3 regions of the Virgibacillus kekensis genome follow, and region 1 is predicted to be linked to each of the others. Evidence: predicted binding sites of a transcription regulator. Region 1 holds the regulator's gene; each other region holds the start of a gene.

Region 1 (7,630 bases):
TTCCCAACGCGTTCCATTGCTTCGGCGATCAGGTTACCTACTTCTTTATCGCCGGAAGAGATAGCTGCAACCTGTGCAATTGATTCTTTACCTTCGATAGGGTTAGAGATACCTTTTAGTTCTTTAACTGCAGATTCTACAGCTTTTTCGATACCGCGACGAACGCCTACAGGGTTAGCACCTGATGCTACGTTTTTAAGACCTTCACGGATCATAGCCTGTGCAAGAACTGTTGCTGTAGTTGTACCGTCACCAGCAACGTCGTTCGTTTTGGAAGCTACTTCAGAAACAAGCTGTGCACCCATGTTTTCGAAATGGTCTTCAAGTTCGATTTCTTTAGCAATTGTAACACCATCATTGGTGATCAATGGTGAACCATATTTTTTATCCAGAACAACGTTACGGCCTTTTGGTCCCAACGTTACTTTAACAGCGTTAGCTAATGTATCGACACCGCGAAGCATAGCTCTGCGGGCTTCTTCACTGAACTTAATTTCTTTAGCCATGTTAAATTCCTCCTTGATAATTGATTTCGTATGTTATTATGCTGACAATCCTGCTTAGCTTACAACAGCAAGAATGTCATTTTCACGAAGAATTAAGTATTCTGTGCCTGCGTATTTCACTTCGGTACCAGCAAATTTTGAAAAGATGATACGGTCCCCTTCGCTAACCTCAAGTGCAACTTTTTCGCCACTGTCTGTTACACGGCCGGAACCTACTGCAACTACTTTACCTTCCTGTGGCTTTTCTTTTGCAGAGTCTGGAAGGACAATACCGCTTGCTGTCTTTTCTTCCTGCTCAACAAGCTCGATTACGACACGATCTCCTAGTGGTTTAATCATGTAGACAACCTCCTTAATTCCTTTTCATGTATTTGTTTTGATTTATTAGCACTCATTGTTAGTGAGTGCTAATTCCAATTAATATAATAATTAATTGACATTAAAAATGCAAGTATTGACCTTTAAAATTTTTACTCTTTTTTTCAGGAACGTCCTACGTAACCATACTATTATAACGTGTAGGGAAATTATGATAAAATATTTATGTTGTAATTTTTTCTAGCAGCGCGTTTTGTTGCATATACTATACTAATCCTCACATTAAAAGGAGTAGTTTTAACTTGGCCAGACGCTATTGGTATGTAATTTCAACTTATATAATTATGCAGTTTTCCGGGTTGCTGTTTGTCCCGGTTCTGTACTTCATGCTTCCTGTCTCACAGGAGCAGGCGGCAATCTACTGGACAATCTTCAGTTTCATCGCCGGGCTGATTGCTGTACTCATTTTCATGCGGCCGGATATGCGACAGGCACCTGTTCGTGATAACACCTCTGCAGGCCATTTAGTCTTATGGTCCATTGCAGGTGTTATTATGGCCTATGTTGCCCAAGCTCTTGCGGTGACAATAGAAGTACAGTTATTCGGTATTAAACAAGGCTCACAAAATACGCAGGTTATTATGGATATAACACGGGCAGCTCCTATATTTATGATTATCCCCGCGATTATTGCACCGATTCTTGAAGAAATTATTTTCCGGAAAATAATATTTGGTGAGCTTTACGTCCGCACAAACTTTTTCATTGCGGCTACACTTTCTGCACTGATTTTCGGAATAATCCACGGGGAGCCGGAACATATTTTAATATACGCATCAATGGGCTTTGTATTTGCATTTCTTTATGTAAAAACCAAACGGATTATGGTTCCGATAATAGTTCATATGACGTTGAATTCCATTTCACTTATCGTTCAGCTGTCACTGGACCCTGAGGATTTAGAAAGAATGCAGCGCCAGATGGAACAGATGCAAATGATTTTAATTGGAGGCTGATTCACTAATGCGACTTTCACCTAAAACAATGTCTTTGATATATTTCCTACTAGGGTCGGTCTTTACCTATATGGCAGTTCAAAGTGCAGAAGATACAGTCTGGAATTTCATGACGATTCTTCTTGCTTTCTTCGCCACAATAGATTTCGGTGTAGGAATCCGGATGCTGATTCTGCATTTTAAATTAAAACAAAAAAATAAGTGAATTATGTACACTCACACAACCAGCAGGATCTGACTGCTGGTTGTATCATCTGCTTGAGTTGCATTACCATTCTCTCCACTTTGTTCATCGCCCGCATTCTCTCTTCAAGTAGTCCACTCTCTTAATCACAGCCATTTAAATCTTTTTAGCTAACAAAGCCGTAAATCCCTTCCCAAGCGCAGGGAAAAGATAGACGTAAAATAAATGTAAAGGAGCAGCCCTCGTGGACTGCTCCCCTATAGAAATATTAATCTAACGGATAATGCTTTAAAAAATATACAAGTGACTGCAGTTCAACAGCAAGGTCTATATGATGGACACGGACCCGCTCCGGTACCGTTATTCTTGCTGGTGTGAAGTTAAGTATTCCAGAGACTCCGTAATCGGTCAGCCTATTGGTGATGTTCTGCGCCTCGGTGGCTGGAACGGTGAGTATTGCTACACTTACGCCCTGCATCCTTTCCTCCAGCTCATCAATATGATAGATGGGCACTCCGCCGATATCGGTTCCCGCTTTTTCTGCGTTTGCTTCGAATGCCATGACAATTTTGGTATTATTATTTTTCATAAAATTATAATGTAAAAATGCCGTACCCAGGTTTCCAACACCAATAAGAGCTACCTCGGTCACTTCATCCTGGTCGAGTGTCTTCCGGAAAAAACCAAGTAAGTATTCTACATTATACCCGTACCCTTTTTTCCCAAGCGCACCGAAATACGAAAAATCTCTTCTGATAGTGGCAGAGTCAACTTTTACTGCCTCACTAAGTTCCCCGGAAGAAACCCGCTTCTTCCCCTGCTGAAATAAATTGTTCAGGAACCGGTAGTATAACGGCAGCCGCTTGGCAGTTGCCTGTGGTATCTTATTTTGCTCCATTCCAGTTACCCCCCTAATCTTCCCTCTGGTAGTCACCCGATTTACCGCCTTTTTTACTCAGGAGATATGTCTGGCCAATTACCATTCCTTTATCGATTGCTTTGCACATGTCATATATGGTCAATGCGGTTGCGGAAGCAGCGGTCAATGCTTCCATTTCCACCCCTGTACTTCCTTTGGTTTTTACCGATGCACTGATCCTAATTTCATATGTATCCCCGTCAATATTCCAGTCAAATGAAATATCCACTCCTTTTAGTTGCAGTGGATGACACATTGGAATCCAGTCAGAAGTTTTCTTGGCTGCCATAATCCCTGCAACCTGAGCTACCGCAAGCGCGTCACCTTTTTTCATGGTATTGGAAGTTATTTTTTCATAGATTTCGCGATTTACAAAAACGCTGGAAGCAGCTGCAGCCGTCCGTTCCGTCTCATTCTTTTCACTGATGTCGACCATTCTTGCTCTTCCTTGCTCGTTAAAATGTGTGAAATCTGCCATAAAAATCAACTCCAGACGAAAATGATATATACCCCATTTTATCAGAAATTAATAGGTTAGTCGTGATTAATTTCACATTTGTATTGCCCGCCTATTTGCTAATACGATACACTTGTATACGATGAGGTGAACGAAATGATTATTATGCAGCTTAACGGAGTCTCCAAGTCTTTTGGAGCCGATGAAATATTATCCAACGTAAAACTTGAAATAAAAGAGAACGACAGGATTGCAATCGTGGGCAGAAATGGGGCAGGTAAGTCCACCCTGCTGAAAATAATGGCGGGTGAGTATTCGTATGATGAAGGGGATTTAATTAAGCCCAAGGATCTTACAACAGGCTATCTCTCCCAGCATACTGGACTCGAATCCGATAAAACTATTTGGAATGAAATGGTGGAAGTCTTTCGGGATCTGGTGAAACAGGAACAGGAACTTCGCGGGCTCGAAAAAGAGATGGAACAGGCTGCGACACTTTCCGAGAAAAAATATGAGCAGCTGCTTGTGGATTATGACCGGAAACAACAGGCTTTTGATGCAGGTGGCGGCTATCGCTATGAGGCAGATATTAAAGCTGTCCTAACCGGCCTTCATTTTCATGACTATGATTATGATACACCGATCAACGAACTTAGCGGCGGGCAAAAAACCCGTCTGGCACTCGGGAAGCTATTACTGAAGAAACCTGACCTGCTCATTCTGGACGAGCCTACCAACCATCTTGATATCGATACACTAAGCTGGCTCGAAAACTATCTGGCAGGTTATCCAGGTGCCGTAACAATTGTTTCGCACGACCGCTACTTTCTGGATAAAACTGTGTCGATTGTTTATGAGATTTCCCGACACAAGACTAAGAAATATCATGGTTCGTACAGCAAGTTTCTCGAACAAAAAGCCCAGGACTTTGAACAGGAAATGAAAGAGTTTGAGAAGCAACAGACAGAAATTAAGAAAACAGAAGAGTTTATTCAAAAAAATATCGTACGTGCTTCGACAACCAAACGTGCGCAAAGCAGACGTAAACAACTTGAGAAAATGGAGAAAATGGAACGGCCAAAAGGCGATGAGTCATCCGCCTCTTTCTCATTTGATATCAACCGGCGGAGCGGGAACGATGTACTGAAGATCGACTCCCTCTCCTTCCGTTATGAGGATAACCTGATTTTTTCCAACGTGGATGTACAAGTGAACCGTGGTGAGCGAGTAGCCCTTGTCGGACCTAATGGCGTTGGAAAAACAACATTGCTGAAAACGATAATCGGCGGTCTACAACCGTCCAGCGGTACAGTTAAAATCGGCACAAATGTGGAAATTGGCTATTATGATCAGGAACAACAAACGCTAACCCCTACAAAAACAGTGCTTCAAGAACTGTGGGACGAGTATCCTCTGGTAAATGAAAAGGATATTCGGACCGTTCTCGGAAACTTTCTATTCTCCGGGGATGACGTGCTAAAACTTGTCCAGTCCCTTAGCGGCGGGGAGAAAGCAAGATTGTCGCTTGCCAAACTGATGATGCAAAAAGCTAATCTGCTGGTGTTGGATGAACCGACAAACCATCTTGATATCGACAGCAAAGAAGTGTTGGAGGCAGCACTTCAGGACTTCTCTGGCACAATTATTTTTGTATCGCATGATCGTTACTTTATAAACAAAATCACCGATCAGATTGTTGAAATGCAACAGGATGGCTCCACTCTTTATCTGGGTGACTATGATTATTATACCGAAAAGAAACAGGAAGAGGCAGAACTGAAACAACTGCAGGAAACGAAAGAGGCTGTCGATACACAGGACCACCGAAAAGCCAAGTTTAAAGAGGATAAAATGCTTCAGCGGGAGGCTCGGAAAAGACAGCGACGGATTGATGAATTGGAAGCTAAGATTGAAGAGCTGGAAGCCAGGCTTGAGGCCACCGAGCAAAAAATGACCGATCCGGAAGTTTACCAGGATCATGAAAAGGCTCTGGAACTGACGAAACAAACCGGGGATTTAAAACAAGAAATTGAGAAGCTGCTGGAAGAATGGACCGCTTTGCAGGAAGAAACGACCTAAAATCATTACAGATTTAAAAATATCGAATTGACTGGGTAACATAGAAAACGCTCCGAGCATAAAAGCTTGGAGCGTTTCTTTATATGGCCTTATTTATTTCTATTAGAATAGTTTATACCCTGACTTTTTTCATATATCTACCTGGATTGGCTGATTGTCGGATTATCATTCCGCTATTTCCTCTAATTTCTCCGTTAAAGCTTGATTTCGGATCCTGGTTCAGTTATGTGTCTATTTCACCTTAAAATCTATTGATATAATCCATTTAACAGAACCAGAATCCACTTTCCCCCTTTTTTCCCTTTTAACGGAATGAGGAACCGCTTTGCTGACTTGCTGGATTCCCAATCCGCTATTTTTCTCATTTGAGGTGATTTTTTTAATTCCCGTTCTACGCTGTGATATCCCGCTATTCTGCTGGTTTAGTTTAGGTACAATAAAAAAGCAGCCCAATTTCTATAAAGATTGGATTGCTAAAGTTAATCGCCGTTTCTATCTAGAATAAATAACTGCGCTGAATGGAGTTTTCCACAGCTACTCGGTAAATCACACCAAAACCAACCATGGTTGCCAGCACGGAACTTCCACCGTAACTGATAAGTAATAATGGGATCCCAGTTATTGGCATGATACCAATCGTCATTCCGATATTCTGAAAAGCATGGATAAGAATAATCCCCAGATAGCCAAAACTTAAAAATGAACCAAACAACGAATACCTGGAACTGTACAAACCCAATGTTACTAGTTTGTATAACAATAGGAAATACAAAAAGATAACAACCGATGTGCCCAGAAACCCAAAGCTCTCCCCGATTACTGAAAAGATAAAGTCTGTATGTGCCTCAGGCGTCTCCACTTCAAGACTATCCATCCCTTTTCCAAATAGCTGCCCTGAGCCCAGCGCAAGCACTGAAAGATCAAAATGGTATGTATCATCGCTGTCCTGTTCCGTTGGATTAATCCAGGTCATTACACGATCAATTTGATAAGGATCAAGCCCTATGTATTCCTCTGCTAGGGAAGGGAACTTAACAATAAATCCCACGGCCCCTCCGAGAATAATGGACACTGCAAGAATCAAGCTTAGTATTATCTTCCAGTCAATTCCCGATAAAAGAACCATTAACCCGGCAATAAACACATAGACCATTGAGGTTCCAAAGTCGGGCTGCAATAGAATAAAGAATACAGGGATTGCTGTTACAAAAATAATTTTGAACAATAAAAATGTATCACTGCCAAGATTACTTACTTCATATTTTTTCTTATGTTTCGTGATTACTGCAGCGAGGAACAGTACGGTTGTTATTTTTGTGAATTCAGCAGGCTGTATCGACAGTCCTGGGAGGGTGAACCAGCTTTTCGTTCCATGTATCTCCCTGGCAATACTGTCAGGGCTAATTAACAGAACGATCAATACCAGTATCCCTAGCCCATAAATATAGATGCTGGCTTTAAAGAGCTGTTCAAGATCTACAAACTGAATAACTGCCGCTCCTACTATACCTGCCGCAAACCATACGCATTGTTTGAGTACAAAGTTTTCCCCTCCGTACTGTGGAAGCTGCTGTGCATTATAAATCGATATCAGACTGACACAGATGAACAGAAACAAAAGGAACAGCAAGTCACTTTGTATATAATAGGACTGTTTATTCGACATATACCTTCACCAGATTTCGATTAGTTTAAGAGATCTGTTGGAACAGTTATTAACGTTATCCACAGACATATATACAAAAAGTCAGCCCTTTTCAAGGTTTTCAACAGAGTTATCCACTATATCCACAGGTTAACGCTAGGTTTTCCACAATTTTTATGCACATCCACAGGCCAAGTACTGTCTACTTTTACAAACATTACCCACATGGTTGTGGATAACTTATTTCAGGATGAGCGATGGGTTTGCATTCAAGTCCCAGCCGGCTCGCAGCCCTCTTTCGTACGAGATAAACCCGGCGGCAGCTATCATCGCAGCGTTGTCCGTACAAAGCTTCAATGGAGGGATAAGTAATGGGATACCCGAGTCAGCAAACTTTTCGTCCAATGCCTTCCGCAGACCCTGATTGGCAGCTACGCCTCCTGCCACAATAACTTGTTTTACCTGATACTTTTGCGCTGCTTTCCGTGTTTTAGTTGTTAATACAT
Region 2 (7,630 bases), on a different contig from region 1:
TATTGTAAAAAAAGCAATTGCTGAACGACTTAAAATAAAACATGGTGTCGCTGGTAAAATGCCTGAGACGGAAGGTTCTTATAAGGTAGAGGTGGCTATTCATAAAGATGAAGCCCTTCTCACAATTGACACTTCCGGTGCAGGATTGCATAAACGAGGATACCGAGTCGGACAGGGAGAAGCCCCGCTTAAAGAGACAATGGCAGCTGCTCTTGTCATGCTTACTAACTGGAAACCAGACTATCCCTTGATTGATCCATTCTGCGGTTCAGGAACCATCCCGATTGAAGCTGCTCTGATCGGACAGAATATTGCTCCTGGTTTTAATCGGGAGTTTGCTTCAGAGGAGTGGAGTTGGATAAAACCTCGGTATTGGAATAGTGCATTTGAGGAAGCAGAGGACCTGGCGAACTATGATCAACCGCTTGATATTACTGGTTCTGACATTGACCATAATCTTACTAAGATTGCAAAGGATAATGCAACTGAAGCAGGTCTGGCCGATCTGATTGAGTGGAAGCAAATGCAAGTCAGAGACTTGTTTATCCGTCAGGAAAATGGGTATATAATCGGGAACCCCCCATATGGTCAGCGGATAGGGGATCAGAAAGAAGTTGCGAAAATTTATCAGGATCTAGGAAAAATCATGCGTGAACATCCTACCTGGAGTGTTTATATTCTGACGGCATATGATCGTTTTGAAAAAGAGTATGGAGTGCAGGCAACGAAAAAACGCAAGCTATTTAACGGTTTCATTGAGACCAACTATTATCAGTATTTCGGCAATAAACAATAGGGGGACAACCTGATGGACAACGTTAAACAAATTGAAAAAGATTTTAGGGAATTGCTTACCGAGCAGAATGCATATCGTGAAGCGATTACGCTGATTCATTGGGATATGCGTACTAAGATTCCTAAAAAAGGGGTTGAGCAACGCTCCGAGGTAGTTGGTTTCCTTTCAGAAAAGCTCCATCAGATTGAGACCTCTGATAAAATGAAATATTTTATTGATATACTGAAAGACAATACCGAAGATGAAATCCTCAAGAAAACCATAGAAGATTGTGAAGAGACATATGAAAGGAACCGGAAAATTCCCCATAATGAATTCAGGGAATATGTGATGTTGCAATCCAAGTCAGAATCCGTCTGGCAGGAAGCTCGGGAAAATAATGATTTTTCTCTGTTCAGTCCTTATCTTGAAAAGCTTGTGGAATTTAACAAGCGGTTTGCCGGCTACTGGGGGTATGAGAATAACATCTATGATGCATTATTACATAATTATGAGCCAGGAGTAACTACTGAAACACTGGACCGAGTATTTCCTGATCTTAGAAAATCACTCACTTCTCTACTCGAGAGAATCAAGCAAAGTACTTCTAAGCCAGACCCTGGAATACTAACGGGGTTCTTTCCCAAGGCGGACCAGGAGGCCTTTAGCTTAGCGGTTCTACAAGAGATGGGCTATGATTTTACATCTGGCCGGCTGGATGAAACAATTCATCCATTTGCTATTGCGCTCAATCAAAATGATGTACGTGTTACAACCCGATTTGATGAGGAAGACTTCCGGATGGCTGTATTTGGGACAATTCATGAGGGCGGGCATGCCTTATATGAACAGAATATTAGTCCTCAATTGGCTGGTACGCCTCTTTCAACGGGAACTTCGATGGGTATTCATGAATCCCAGTCACTATTCTGGGAAAACTTTGTGGCGCGGAAGGAAGCTTTTTGGGAGAGACACTATGATACATTTTTAAAATATGCTCCTGAACAGTTTCATAAAATGCCACTAAATCAGTTTTACCGGGCAGTAAATGAGGTGAAGCCTTCACTAATTCGGATAGAAGCGGATGAATTGACCTATTCACTTCACATTATGATCCGTTATGAACTGGAGAAAGCACTTATAAATGGTGAGATAACTGTGGATGAACTTCCAGGCCTTTGGAATGAAAAAATGAAGGAATATCTGGGTGTAGAACCACCTACTGACAGGGAAGGCGTTTTGCAGGATATTCACTGGTCTTCCGGTGATTTCGGATACTTTCCATCATATGCGTTGGGTTATATGTACGCTGCTCAGTTCCATAATACATTGAAAAAAGAAATCAACTTTGATGATCATTTGTTAAACGGTCGGTTTAATGAGGTACGTGAGTGGCTTACCAGGAATATTCACCAACATGGAAAAATGAAAAAACCTCTTCAGATTATTGAAGAGGTGACAGGTGAAAAGCTTAACCCGGACCATCTGGTAACATACCTCACCAGCAAGTACAGTAAAATCTATGACTTTTAAAGGAAAAACAGGGGCTATCCCTGTTTTTTTATATCTATAAAAATTGTTCATAAATTCCTACAACATAGTGAACAACGAATATACGCCAAACCAGCTTGCCAATACACATAATCCAATCAACATAACAGATACGAAAACCCATTTTAAATCAGGATTATTCTTTTCCTTGAACTTTTCTTCATTCTTATAATGAATATCTGCCAATTTTCAAACTCCCTCCTGACAGAAAAATTACTTGTGTTTATAATACACAATTTTAGCCGGTGATAAGTCTTTTTTTGTGATGTTTCACAAATTCTTCAATAATATTTGTCTATTTTAAGAGTAAACAAATCTGTATTATTTTTCCGGTTAGTAACCAAACTAAGCAAAAAAGGTGAGTCCAGTAAATGACCAATGTATGTTCAATCGGCCTCGGCATCCCAGAGTATGAATTATCACAGGAGGATATTAAAAAGCTTGTCGGCGAAATTTTTGAAGATCTTTCTCCTAAACAGTTGGCCAGATTTCTTCCGGTGTTCGACAATACCATGATAGAGAAGCGCCATTTTGCTGTGGATAGAGAGTGGTTTAAGGCAGACCATACATTTAAGGAAAAAAACAATCTTTATCACCGCTACGCATTACGTTATTCGTTGTCAGCTATTGATGATTGCCTGAATAACATGGATTTTCTCGAGCGAGCCATCCCATACGAAGCTGTAGATATGCTGATCTTCATTTCAAGCACCGGTATTGCAACCCCCTCACTAGATACTTACTTATTCAATGAGCGTCCTTTTCGGGAGGATACCGTCAGAATGCCATTATGGGGTCTGGGATGCGCGGGCGGTGCAATTGGTCTATCGAGGGCATTTGAGTGGTTGTGCGCGCATCCTGAAAAGAATGCCTTGGTAGTCTGTTGTGAACTGTGCAGCCTTACTTTCCAGCGAAATGATTTTAGAAAAAGCAACCTTATCGGCACTGCATTATTCGGTGACGGAGCGGCAGCTTCACTGATTCTTGGTGATAAGTCTCCGTATCAAGAATACAGTAGGGGAACAAAGCCAAAAATTAAACAGACAAGTTCCATGACCAAGAAACACAGCAACTCTGTGATGGGATGGAATGTAACCAACGAAGGGCTCGAAGTTATTTTTTCAAAAAGCATTCCATCACTGGTCAGGTCTTTCTGGAAAAGGCATACAGACAGATTTATCGGGGATATTAACAGAAACGAAATTAATTCATTTATTGCTCATCCGGGCGGAAGGAAAGTACTTGAGGCCATGGAAGAGGTACTGGGTGAGCCAAAGATTAAATTTCAGCATTCGTACAATGTCCTTCAGCGTTACGGAAATATGTCCTCAGCGACTGTATTATTTGTCCTGCAAAATTGGCTTAAGCACCAAGCAGAAAACGAGGAAACAGGGATACTGTCAGCTTTAGGTCCTGGATTCAGTTCTGAATTATTATTATTGGAGTGGAAGAAAGAATGACAACATGGATGTGGCTATTTATTATAACAGTGATTGTCCAGCGGCTGGTAGAATTGAACATAGCAAAAAACAATGAACGTTGGATGAAGGAAAGAGGTGGGGTAGAAAGAGGAGAGAAGCACTATAAATGGTTCATTATCCTGCATATGGCTTTTTTCCTGTCGACCATCACAGAAGGTATGTTTGACAACCGGGGAGATATTGGACTTAATTATGCGCTACTGCTTTTGTTTCTGATGACTCAAGCTGCGAGGATCTGGTGTATACAAACACTTGGAAGGTTTTGGAACACAAAGGTGATTGTCCTGCCAGGGGTCGCGCTTATCAAAAAGGGTCCATATAAGTATATAAAACATCCCAATTATCTCATTGTAGGTATTGAATTATTTGTAATTCCGTTTCTGATCGGTGCTTATGTAACCGCCTGTATTTTTCCGGTATTGCATTTGTTCCTTCTGAAAGTCAGGATCCCTCGTGAAGAGAAAGCCCTAACAAAAGCAACCCTTTAAAAATTAGAGGCCAGCATTTAGCTGACCTCTAATTTTATTTTACTTTCATATATTTCGCTGCATACATGAACGGTGTATCGATAAGCGCAACAATGAATTTAATTATATAAGTGGTAATAAAAATCTCAAGCCAAACGCTCGGTGAGTAAATACCTAAAAAGGCTATTGTACAAAATACAGCGGTGTCCAGCAGCTGACTTATCAGCGTACTTCCGTTGTTTCGAAGCCATAAATAGGAGTCAGAGGGAAACATTTTACGTAATTTATCATAGATCCACACATCAAAGTATTGGCTCACGATATATGCAGCCAGGCTTCCGAGTGCGATACGGGGAATCATACCAAAAATGGACTGCAATGGTCCTTGGGCAAAGTCGCTTGCTCCAGGCTCAAACTGAAGAGCAACCTGCATCATGATTGTCATGGCAATCAGGGTAGAGAATCCCAGCCAGACAGCCTGCCTGGCATCTTTTTTGCCATATTTTTCGTTTAGAATATCGGTAGCCAAATATGCTGTCCCGTAAATAATGTTCCCCAGAGTGGCTGTAAGGCCGAACAATTCAATTGTTTTAAGGACCTGGACATTAGCGATAATCGTAGCAATACCAATCCACACAAACAGCCCAGTACGTCCGAATAACCGGTAAAATAATAAAAGCATTCCAAAATTGATAAGTGCAAACAATATCCAAATAAGTTCATTTGGCATAAAAACGCCTCCTTAGTTTTGATAACGCGGGAGTTTGCGAACCGCGGTAACCATGATAGTGCCTGAAGCTACAAAGGCCTTAAACTTATTATTGGATCCAATGAATATTAGCTTAAAACACAGAATTCATTATACGTATACGCTTCTTAAAAAGCAAGATGGGTTTTAACAACCTATAACACCTAAGAATACAGGGATTTTTAAAAAAAGCCTTATACAGTTAAGAAAGTCTGTATACTATATTAAGAGCAAAAAAAGCGGTAATCCTTATTGGATCACCGCTTTATATATTTTGTACTGTTATTTTTTAACTACGTTAGCAGCTTGTGGACCACGGTCACCTTCAACGATTTCAAAAGAAACTTCTTGGCCTTCTTCCAGTGATTTGAAACCTTCTTCCTGGATTGCGGAATAATGTACGAATACATCGTTTCCTTCCTCCAACTGAATGAAGCCATAACCTTTTTCAGCGTTAAACCACTTAACTACTCCATTTTCCATGTAAATAAATCCTCCTAAAAACTTTCACGTAAAACGTGTTATTAATACAAAGCAGACACATGGATATCAAAAAGGCAGCTCAAATAGAAGAATGGGATCACTCACACATCCACTCCTATTGAAGCTGCCTGTTGTTAATGATTCCATACATCTTCTTTGCTTGTGTCTACTATAGCCCAATTCATTTTTCACGTCAAGAATTTACCCTCTAAAAAATACTGTTTTTTACAGTAAAAAATAACAACATTATTTACCCGTCATTTCCCTTGTAAATATGGTTGAAACTAATGTGAAAATTACCATAAATACGTTACACTGTAATTATTAACAGGAGGGGAGAATTACATATGAAAACTGATATCGAAATAGCTCAGGAAGCAAATCTAAAACCAATCAGCGAAATTACCGAGCAGTTGAATCTCGAGATAACAGACTGGGAACCATACGGTCATACTAAGGCTAAGATCTCCGATTCACTGCTTGAAAAGTTCAAGGATCGTCCTGATGGAAAAGTAATTCTTGTGACATCCATCAACCCAACACCTGCAGGGGAAGGTAAGTCGACGGTGACTGTAGGTCTTGGACAGGCACTTAACAGAATAGGGAAAAAAGCGATTATTGCTTTACGAGAACCTTCACTTGGGCCAGTAATGGGGATGAAGGGCGGTGCCGCTGGAGGCGGGTATTCACAAGTGCTGCCTATGGAGGACATAAACCTTCATTTTACAGGAGATTTACATGCGATTACCAGTGCAAATAATGCGTTGTCAGCGTTAATTGATAATCATATCCACAGGGGAAATGAACTGAACATAGATCCACGTAGGGTTGAATGGAAGCGTGTTATTGATATGAATGACCGTGTTCTTCGTCAAATAGTGATCGGGCTTGGTGGTCCATTACGCGGAGTACCGAGGGAAGATGGATTTAATATTACAGTTGCATCCGAAATAATGGCTATATTATGCCTTTCCACAAGCCTGGAGGATCTTCGTGAACGGGTTTCCCGTATAGTTATCGGGTACACGTACGATGAAAAGCCGGTCACAGTCAAAGATTTGAAAATAGAAGGTGCACTTACACTTCTGCTGAAAGATGCGATTAAGCCTAATCTTGTGCAGACAATCGAAAATACCCCTGCCATCATTCATGGTGGCCCATTTGCCAATATAGCCCACGGGTGTAACAGTATTATGGCAACTAAAACGGCGGCTAAGCTTGGAGATTATGTTGTAACCGAGGCAGGGTTTGGTGCAGACCTAGGTGCAGAAAAGTTTCTGGATATCAAAACACGTGCTGGAGAGTTTGATACCTCTGCGGTTGTTATTGTGGCAACCGTCCGTGCGCTTAAAATGCATGGCGGGGTTAACAAGGATGAATTGAAAGAAGAGAATGTCGAGGCATTGAAGGCTGGCATGGAAAATCTGCAAAAACATATCGAAACAATTGAACAGTTTGGATTGCCTTTTGTTGTAGCAATAAATAAATTCCCTACTGATACCGAGCAAGAGACTAACTTTATAAAATCCTGGTGTGAATCTCGGAATATTGAAGTTGCCCTGACCGATGTATGGGCAAATGGCGGTGAAGGCGGTATCGAGCTTGCTGAAAAAATTATCGATAAAGCAGATAATGAAAATCAGGATTTTCAACGGATATACGATTTAAACGATACGCTGGAAACAAAAATAAGAAAAGTTGCTCAAAAAGTTTATGGTGCGGATGATATTGAATTATCAGCAAAGGCCAAAAAACAACTTGTATTCTATGAACAACAGGGATGGGGCAAACTTCCAATCTGTATGGCGAAAACGCAGTATTCCCTATCTGATGACCCTTCGCTTCTTGGAAGGCCACGCGGATTCACCGTTACAATACGGGAGCTTCGACCGTCAATAGGCGCTGGGTTTATCGTAGTTCTTACTGGAGACATGATGACGATGCCTGGACTTCCGAAAAAGCCAGCAGCTCTTAACATGGATGTCACACCGGATGGAAAAATTCTAGGATTATTTTAATGAATAAGAATGAAAAATTAAAAGCAATCCGCGATTATGTTTCCGGAATTTTTGAAGATGATGCAACAGGGCATGATTTTTTCCATATGCAACGTGTTGCCGAAGCG
Region 3 (7,630 bases), on a different contig from region 1:
TGGTGCAACTCAAAATATAGAAAACCCAAGAAACCTTGAAGTAAATAATATAAGGCGGTTAATTTGAAAAAATTATTTCAATTAATTAGAGGGAAACATAACTATATTAACTTAATAAAAATAAAATTGAACGCCCCTCCAATAAGGGAGATTTTATTTATTTAATACACGCTTCATGGCTTGAAGGGATTGCAACTTATGAAGTGGCAATAATAGGAGTTTAATAAAGAATGGTAATTGAGGAGTAAGTATTTTATAAACACTTGCCTGACACAAAGCTTCCAAATTCCATAAAAAATTTGTTCATAAACTTTTGACAAATTTGTGAACAAGATGAATAATGGTGGTAACACTAAAATGAAAGCGCTATTAATCTTGGGGGATAAGGGGGGGCTGTATTGAATACACGTTTGAAAATATTACACGCAACCAAATGGGCTGGCAGTGTCACATTTATAACGGGAATGATTATTTTATTTTACGGTTTAACGAGCGGGCTGATGCCTGTAGTCGGCATAGGAATAGGCACGGTTACAGGAGCGGTAATGGTTTTTCTAATAGGTATGTTTTTTATCGCTACCGAAGAAATGGTAGAAGGTATGGAAAAGGGGACTGAAGTAAGTTCGGCTAAAGCAAGAAGCAAGTTCTATGTAGTAAAAGGATATAAGAAAGGGAGCATCTAAAAAGACGCTCCCTTTCCTTTTTTTACATATCCCAAAGAAAAATGAGTAAAGTTCCAAAGATGGTTATTAAGGCTATCGCAATCATGAAAAACACTTTACCATAAATAAGCCATTTATCATCCGTTTCACCGGCGTGCATGAAGACAACCAGCTGGAGCAGTGCCTGAACAAATGCTGTTACAACAAGGATCGTCATCCCTTGCGCAAAAGTCATGTCAAAGAAATAAACAGTAAGAGCAGCTGCGGTGAGAACTAAGGAAAAGACAAAGCCTATAATTTGTTTTCTTGGAAATAATTCGCTCATCTTACATCAGTCCTTTCAGATAGATGAAGCTGAAGATAAAGATCCAGACAACATCCAGGAAGTGCCAATACAACGAGAAGATAAATGACTTATTCGCTGTTTCCGGAGTCAGACCACGTTTTTTGATTTGTATAAGAATGGCTGCGCCCCAGAATAAACCAAAGGTAACGTGAGCCCCGTGCGTTCCAAGCGTTGTCATAAGAATCGCGGTGAATGCACTTGTCTGCAATGTTGCACCCTCGTGAATATACAACATGAATTCCTCAATCTCCAGACCCAGGAAAGCGAGTCCGAGAAGAAGGGTAATTACGAAAAATGTTTTCATTGCTTTAATTCGCCCGATACGCATTGCGTGCACACCAAGCCCAATTGTAAAACTACTTGTCAGCAGAATGATTGTTTCCATTAAAACAGGAATAATTTCAAAGATTTCGGCGCCGCTCGGACCGCTCCCGACCCTATTCTCTAGTGCGAAATAGGAGGTGAACAGAGTCGCAAACAGCATGATTTCAGCAGCAATGAAAACCCAAAAACCGAATATATTTAAATCATTTTGTTTTGTACTGTATTCCATTGGTAGCGAGTTATCTGTTTTCATTAGTTAGCACCTCGCAGTTTTGTTTCAGTTTCTTCTATTTCTTTCACCGAAATATGCCGGCCATGATCTTTTTCAAACGAACGGTAAGCCATAAATGCAAATATCGCTAACGTTGAGATGATAGCTGGAATCCACATTGAGAAGACCAGCGAGAATCCCCATACAAAGAATATTGCACTCATAATAAATGGTGCACCACTATTGTTTGGCATATGAATTTTATCCAATTTGCCAGGGAAGAGGTAATGCCCACGTTTCTTCGCGTCCCAGAACGCTTCACTTGAAGCAACTTGTGGCTCAACCGCAAAGTTGTACTCTGGAACAGGTGAGTGGGTTGCCCATTCAAGTGAGCGCGCATCCCATGGGTCTGCACTAATGTTTCTTGGTGAATAACGAATACTGTAATATACGTTATAAACAATTAAAGCAAAGCTGATTGCCATAATTCCTGCACCGAAAAATGAAAGCATGTTTAATGGCCCATAACCGGTTGCTTCTGAATAGGTGTACATACGACGCAGCTGACCGTCTAGTCCTGTAATATACATCGGGAAAAATGCCAAGCAGAATCCGATGGAAAGCGTCCAGAATGACCATTTTCCAATTCGCTCATTTAACATGAAGCCAAACATTTTTGGCCAGTAATACGTAAGACCTGCAAGCATGGCAAACACCACGCCAGGAATAATCGTATTATGGAAGTGTGCTACCAGGAACATGGTGTTATGGTACTGATAGTCGGCGGCCGACATCGCAAGCATAACACCCGTCATACCGCCGATTACGAACAGCGGAATAAAGCCTAGAGAATACAACATTGGCACAGTAAAACGAATTTTCCCTTTCCATAACGTAAATAGCCAGTTAAAAATCTTTACACCTGTCGGAACAGCGATTGCCATTGTTGTAATGGAGAAAAAGCTGTTTGCAAGTGCTCCCTGACCCATGGTGAAGAAGTGGTGCGCCCAAACCATACAAGAAAGGCCGGAAATAATAACCATGGAAGCAACCATAGATTTATAGCCATAAAGATTTCGACCAGAAAATGTTGATATAATTTCACTGTATATCCCAAATGCAGGAAGGATAAGGATATAAACTTCCGGGTGACCCCAAACCCAAAACAGGTTGGCCCAGAGCATATCCATACCGCCATTGGTCGACGCGAAAAAGTGAGTTCCAAATAATCTGTCCATGGTTCCCATCGCAAGTGCAACAGTCAAAACAGGGAACACCGTAACGATAATAAGGTTTGTAACTAACACGGACCACGTGAACATTGGCATTTTCATCAATGTCATGCCAGGTGCCCGCATTTTGAATATGGTTGTAAGCATGTTGATACCGGTCATCAACGATCCCAAACCGGATATTTGAATGGCGATCATATAATAATTTGTTCCGACAGACTCGCTAAATTCGTTCCCAGCAAGTGGGAAATAGGAAGTCCAACCGGCATCCGGTGATCCACCGATGATGAAAGAAACATTAAACAGCATTGCTCCAAAGAAGAACAGCCAGAAGCTCAATGCGTTTAATCTCGGAAATGCCACATCACGGGCACCAATTTGTAATGGAACCACGTAGTTCATGAAGGCGAAGATAAACGGCATCGCCATGAAAAGAAGCATGATTACTCCGTGTGTGGAAAAGATTTCGTTATAGTGCTGGGAATCCAGCAGCTGATTTTCTGGCATGGACAGTTGGGCACGTATCATGATAGCATCCACTCCACCACGGAATAACATTAGTAGAGCAGAAAGCATGTACATAATACCGATGCGTTTATGGTCAACGGTAGTCAACCATTCACGCCAGAGGTATCCCCATTTTTTGAAATAGGTTAACCCTGCGATAACAGCAATCACGGTAAGGCCAATTGCGACCATTGAAGCGTAGATTGCCAGACTTGGATGGGGTACGGCAAATCGTTCAAAGAATTCCATCCTTTAAACTCCTTTCGAGAGATCTATTTTAACGTTAGGTTTTGAATAAAGTTGTTGTTGTCTTTGGTAGAGAAGACTGCGCATAACAAGCTGTGAAAAGCGCAGTGTATTTACAGAGCGCTACACAGGGTTATTTATTTACTCATGATTTTGATGATCGGACATATCCTTTTCTGTTTGTGAATCTGTGTGTTCTTTGTGTTCCTTTGTCTGCTCCTCGGTTTCACTATGCTTGTGTGCTGGAGGAGGACTGAATCCTAAGTGGGTACCTTTGAAAGTCATCTGTCCAAGGTGCCCTGGTTTTAGTAACTCGGTAAATTTCTTCTCAGTTAACGGTTTTGCTGTATCTTTGACTTCTTTTACCCATTCATCAAATTCTTTCTGGGACATTGCTGTTACATTAAACTTATTTTCGGCCGTACCTTTACCACTGAAGTTCGCATTCTTTCCTATCATTTCACCTGGCTCAGAAGCGGCTAAGTGCAAGGTTGTCACCATATCAGCCATGGCGTATTTTTGCCCGCCAAGCTGTGGAATCCAAAAACTTGTGATCGGTCCAAAAGAATAGAGCTTAAATTCGAGTGGCCGATCTGTTGGAAGGTACAGGTAGTTAACCGTTTCAATATTTTGTTCCGGGTAACTGAAGTGCCACTTCCAGTTTGATGAAGAAGCATAAATTACTAACGGTTCCTTCTCCTCATATGCCTCAACCTCGGACTCTACAATATAGTTGCTTTGTACAGATACAACCGATAGATAAGCAACTATGAGAACAGGAATCCCGACACAAATAAGTTCAACCCATTTATTTCCTTCAATGTGTGGCGGTTCATAATCTTCACTTTGATTTGATGCTCGATACTTAATTAACATGTAAATGAAAATGGCGAAAACAACCAACACGATAAACGACATAATTCCAATTGATAACAGAATATCGTGAGCTTGCCGTGCAGCCTGGGGCCCTTTTGGATTAAGGACTGTTAGTGGTTCACATCCTGTAAGCACTGTGGTAATAGTGAAAACCAAAAGTAAGAAAGCCTTTTTAAACTTCATACTAGTGCTCCCTTCTATATATCAGAAATATATTGGTTAATTAATAACTTCCTAGAAATATAGTAATACCAATTTGCTTTAAAGGATACCCACTTGTGAAATGTGTCACAAAATCTCCAAAAAGAAGTCAAAAAGAATTCGACATTTGGACGAATTCATGACAAATTATTCGCTTGTTGGTAAGCAGGGTTATTGCAAAAAGTTAGTATTTGTGCTTTCGTTCCAAGACCTCCGAAAGCATAAGTTCTGTCAAAAAGGGGGAAAGAAATACACTTTTTCCTAAATAAATAAGAAGGAATTTCACATATGATGAAGAAACAATTATATAGAAACTCATTTACGAGGAGTGAGCACGTGGATCAGGGAGTTATCAGTGAAAAATCTGTAAAAGAATTAGGTGAACTAAAGATAGTAGGGTTTAGGGTAATTTGTGAAGATGAAAAGTACATTGAAGAAATACCAAAAGCAGCAAAGGAACTAGAAGAAAGAAAGGAAGAAATTGAGCATATTTTAAACCCGAATCAACAGATAGGGGCTTTTGTAGTAGAAGAAACGATATCTGAGAAGGATGGTTATTGGATCGGCGTTCAAGTTAGCGAATATGGAAACATACCAGAAAGTATGACGACTTTGACAATTCCTCCGCAAAAATATGCTGCCGTTTTACACACCGAGCCAATTCACCTAATAAGAAATAGCTATGCCCAATTACATAAGTGGATTGAAGAAAAAGGGCATACACGTTCCTATACGGCTTGGAACTTGGAGATATATCATTTAAAAAATGGTCCTGAAAATCTTCAAGTAGAATTATTCGACTCCATTCTGTAACCAGGTTGAGATAAAGCTAACGGGTTCGGTTTTGGAGTACATAATATAAACATAAACAACAAACCTTTTAGCAGTCCAATTAACATATAATTGGACTGCTTTTTTTATTGATTTAACAATGTTTATACACGAAATGATAACAAATTAACATCCTGATTAGCAGGTGTTTTAGCAAGATGACAATAGCTATTGTCACCTGTATAATTCGGTTACTAAAACGCTCTCCAATTACATTGCAATTTCTCCATACAAAATAAAGAAAAGGGGATAATTATGTTAAAGTCATAATATGATTGTGAATAATTGTACTTAAACGAACGGGGCAGTAATGTTGAAAAAGGAATCCCATATTTACATAAAAGTGTATTGAATATATGTGTAATATTCTAAAAGTTATTGGAAGGGTTGAGTTGAAAATGGACATAAGAAAACCAAATGAGGTAGAAATTGAAAAGATATTAGCACTTTCTCCACAAGCGATATTTGAGGGAACTTTAGGTGAAGCAGAACCAACGATTGAAAAAGCAAAACAACTGATAGAACCTCTTTTAAAGAAGGGGAGTTATTATTTAATATCAATTGAAAACAATGTAATAACGGGTTGGATTCTTATAGGAGGAAGCAAAGACCAGTTTTCAGATAAGGCACTCGGATTTATTTATGAATTATTTGTTTTAGAGGAATACAGAGGTAAAGGTATTTCAAAACAATTGATTAAAACAGGCGTTAAACAATTGAAACAAGAAGGATACTCCGAAATTCGTTTAAGCGTATTTGATGGAAATCAAGCAATTAAGATATATGAAAGTCTGGGCTTTAAAAACAGGACAATTACTATGAGTATTTCATTATAAATAATCTTCTTTCATTAACGGGGGCTTTAGTTGAATAAGGAGTTGTCGGCAGCTCCTGTTGAATATTGAGTGGCAGTTTTGTTGAATAAGGTATTTTTCAAGGGGGGTATAGTGGATAATGCTGCATGGATTATAAGTTTAATTTTTTTCATTTTTATTTTAGTTAATACGATAGAAGTGTTTTCAATAAGTAAACGACAAAGACAATTAGAAGAAAAGGCAGATGAAGTAAATCAGGATTTAAATGAGCTAATGAAAAATTTAAAAGATTAGTTGGTTTTTAAGTAACGGGTGCTAGAGTGGAACGAGGAGCTATCGCTTTGATAGCTCTTCTTGATTATTTAACTAACTGATAGGATTGTTTAATAAGAAAACGCCTTGTAATTAAAGACTATCTTAAGGTAAGAACATATTTAACTTAAAGACATCTATTTTTAAAAAAATTTTTTTGCTTTAAAATTAGCACCAAGTCTTAATAGTAAGTGGTAAAATATAAAATAGAATAATTTAATTAGTAGGAGGTGAATGTTTATGTCCAAATCAAAAGCTCGAATTACGGCAATAGGCTCTTATGTGCCTAAAAGAAGACTAACAAATCTAGAGTTAGAAAAAATGGTTGAAACGGATGACGAATGTATTGTCCAACGTACTGGTATTAAAGAACGAAGGATAGCAAATGAAGATGAGTTTACAAGCGACATCAGTTATAAGGCTGTAAAAAATTTAATGGAACGTTTTGATAAAATTGTGAAAGATGTTGATATGATTATTGTTTGTACATTGACTCCTGATTTTAAAACTCCAAGTGTAGCTTCTATTGTTCAAGCAAAGTTAGGCATAAGGAATTCTGGTGCAATTGATTTAAATGCGGCCTGTGCAGGTTTCACTTATGGCTTGCATATTGCCAATGGACTGATAACTTCTGGTTTTAATAAAAAAATTCTTGTTATTGGGGCAGAAACACTATCTAAAATTACGGATTATGAGGACAGAACGACTTGCATTTTGTTCGGTGATGGTGGAGGGGCTGTTCTTGTAGAATTTGATGATGAAAACCCAAGCTTTTTATCTTCTTATATAGGTTCGGATGGAGAAAAAGGGAAAAATTTATATTGTTCAAATCTTTCACATCATATGTTTGAAGAAGAGTTAGTCGATAGTAATAAGATTGTACAAAATGGGCGGGAGGTTTATAAATGGGCTGTTTCTACTGTTCCAAAAGGGATGAAAAGTGTAATGGCAAATGCTTCTATTTCATTAAATGATGTTGATTGGTTTGTCCCACATAGTGCCAATTTGAGGATGATTGAGTCTATATGTGAAAAAAGTGATTATCCTATTGATAAAACACTATATAG

The links. Region 1 encodes Rex, which represses fermentation and respiration genes when NADH is low (regulators of the CRP and FNR family bind a similar motif). Its sites were predicted from a motif close to TTGTGAAATATTTCACAA; they were not measured.
Region 2: the regulator Rex is predicted to act here: its motif matches at 2,585-2,602, upstream of ACFO3D_RS03870 (cytochrome c oxidase subunit 2A).
Region 3: the regulator Rex is predicted to act here: its motif matches at 4,681-4,698, upstream of qoxA (cytochrome aa3 quinol oxidase subunit II).

What each region holds. Positions count from the first base shown of each region.
Region 1 is NZ_JBHSFU010000008.1:4,063-11,692, reverse strand. It holds gene groL (chaperonin GroEL) at 1-506, opposite strand, end outside; gene groES (co-chaperone GroES) at 561-845, opposite strand; gene ACFO3D_RS14330 (CPBP family intramembrane glutamic endopeptidase) at 1,127-1,840, shown strand; gene ACFO3D_RS14325 (YdiK family protein) at 1,848-2,045, shown strand; gene ACFO3D_RS14320 (redox-sensing transcriptional repressor Rex) at 2,293-2,922, opposite strand; gene moaC (cyclic pyranopterin monophosphate synthase MoaC) at 2,936-3,421, opposite strand; gene ACFO3D_RS14310 (ABC-F family ATP-binding cassette domain-containing protein) at 3,557-5,479, shown strand; gene ACFO3D_RS14305 (FtsW/RodA/SpoVE family cell cycle protein) at 5,976-7,145, opposite strand; gene tsaD (tRNA (adenosine(37)-N6)-threonylcarbamoyltransferase complex transferase subunit TsaD) at 7,365-7,630, opposite strand, start outside.
Region 2 is NZ_JBHSFU010000003.1:491,239-498,868, reverse strand. It holds gene ACFO3D_RS03880 (THUMP domain-containing class I SAM-dependent RNA methyltransferase) at 1-796, shown strand, start outside; gene ACFO3D_RS03875 (carboxypeptidase M32) at 809-2,308, shown strand; gene ACFO3D_RS03870 (cytochrome c oxidase subunit 2A) at 2,366-2,512, opposite strand; gene ACFO3D_RS03865 (type III polyketide synthase) at 2,698-3,786, shown strand; gene ACFO3D_RS03860 (isoprenylcysteine carboxyl methyltransferase family protein) at 3,783-4,295, shown strand; gene ACFO3D_RS03855 (queuosine precursor transporter) at 4,330-5,004, opposite strand; gene ACFO3D_RS03850 (cold-shock protein) at 5,305-5,505, opposite strand; gene ACFO3D_RS03845 (formate--tetrahydrofolate ligase) at 5,853-7,523, shown strand; gene ACFO3D_RS03840 (HD domain-containing protein) at 7,523-7,630, shown strand, end outside.
Region 3 is NZ_JBHSFU010000015.1:42,284-49,913, forward strand. It holds gene ACFO3D_RS17850 (hypothetical protein) at 399-683, shown strand; gene qoxD (cytochrome aa3 quinol oxidase subunit IV) at 706-987, opposite strand; gene qoxC (cytochrome aa3 quinol oxidase subunit III) at 989-1,585, opposite strand; gene qoxB (cytochrome aa3 quinol oxidase subunit I) at 1,585-3,531, opposite strand; gene qoxA (cytochrome aa3 quinol oxidase subunit II) at 3,670-4,587, opposite strand; gene ACFO3D_RS17875 (GyrI-like domain-containing protein) at 4,942-5,418, shown strand; gene ACFO3D_RS17880 (GNAT family N-acetyltransferase) at 5,835-6,272, shown strand; gene ACFO3D_RS17885 (hypothetical protein) at 6,384-6,545, shown strand; partial or broken gene ACFO3D_RS17890 (beta-ketoacyl-ACP synthase 3) at 6,804-7,630, shown strand, end outside.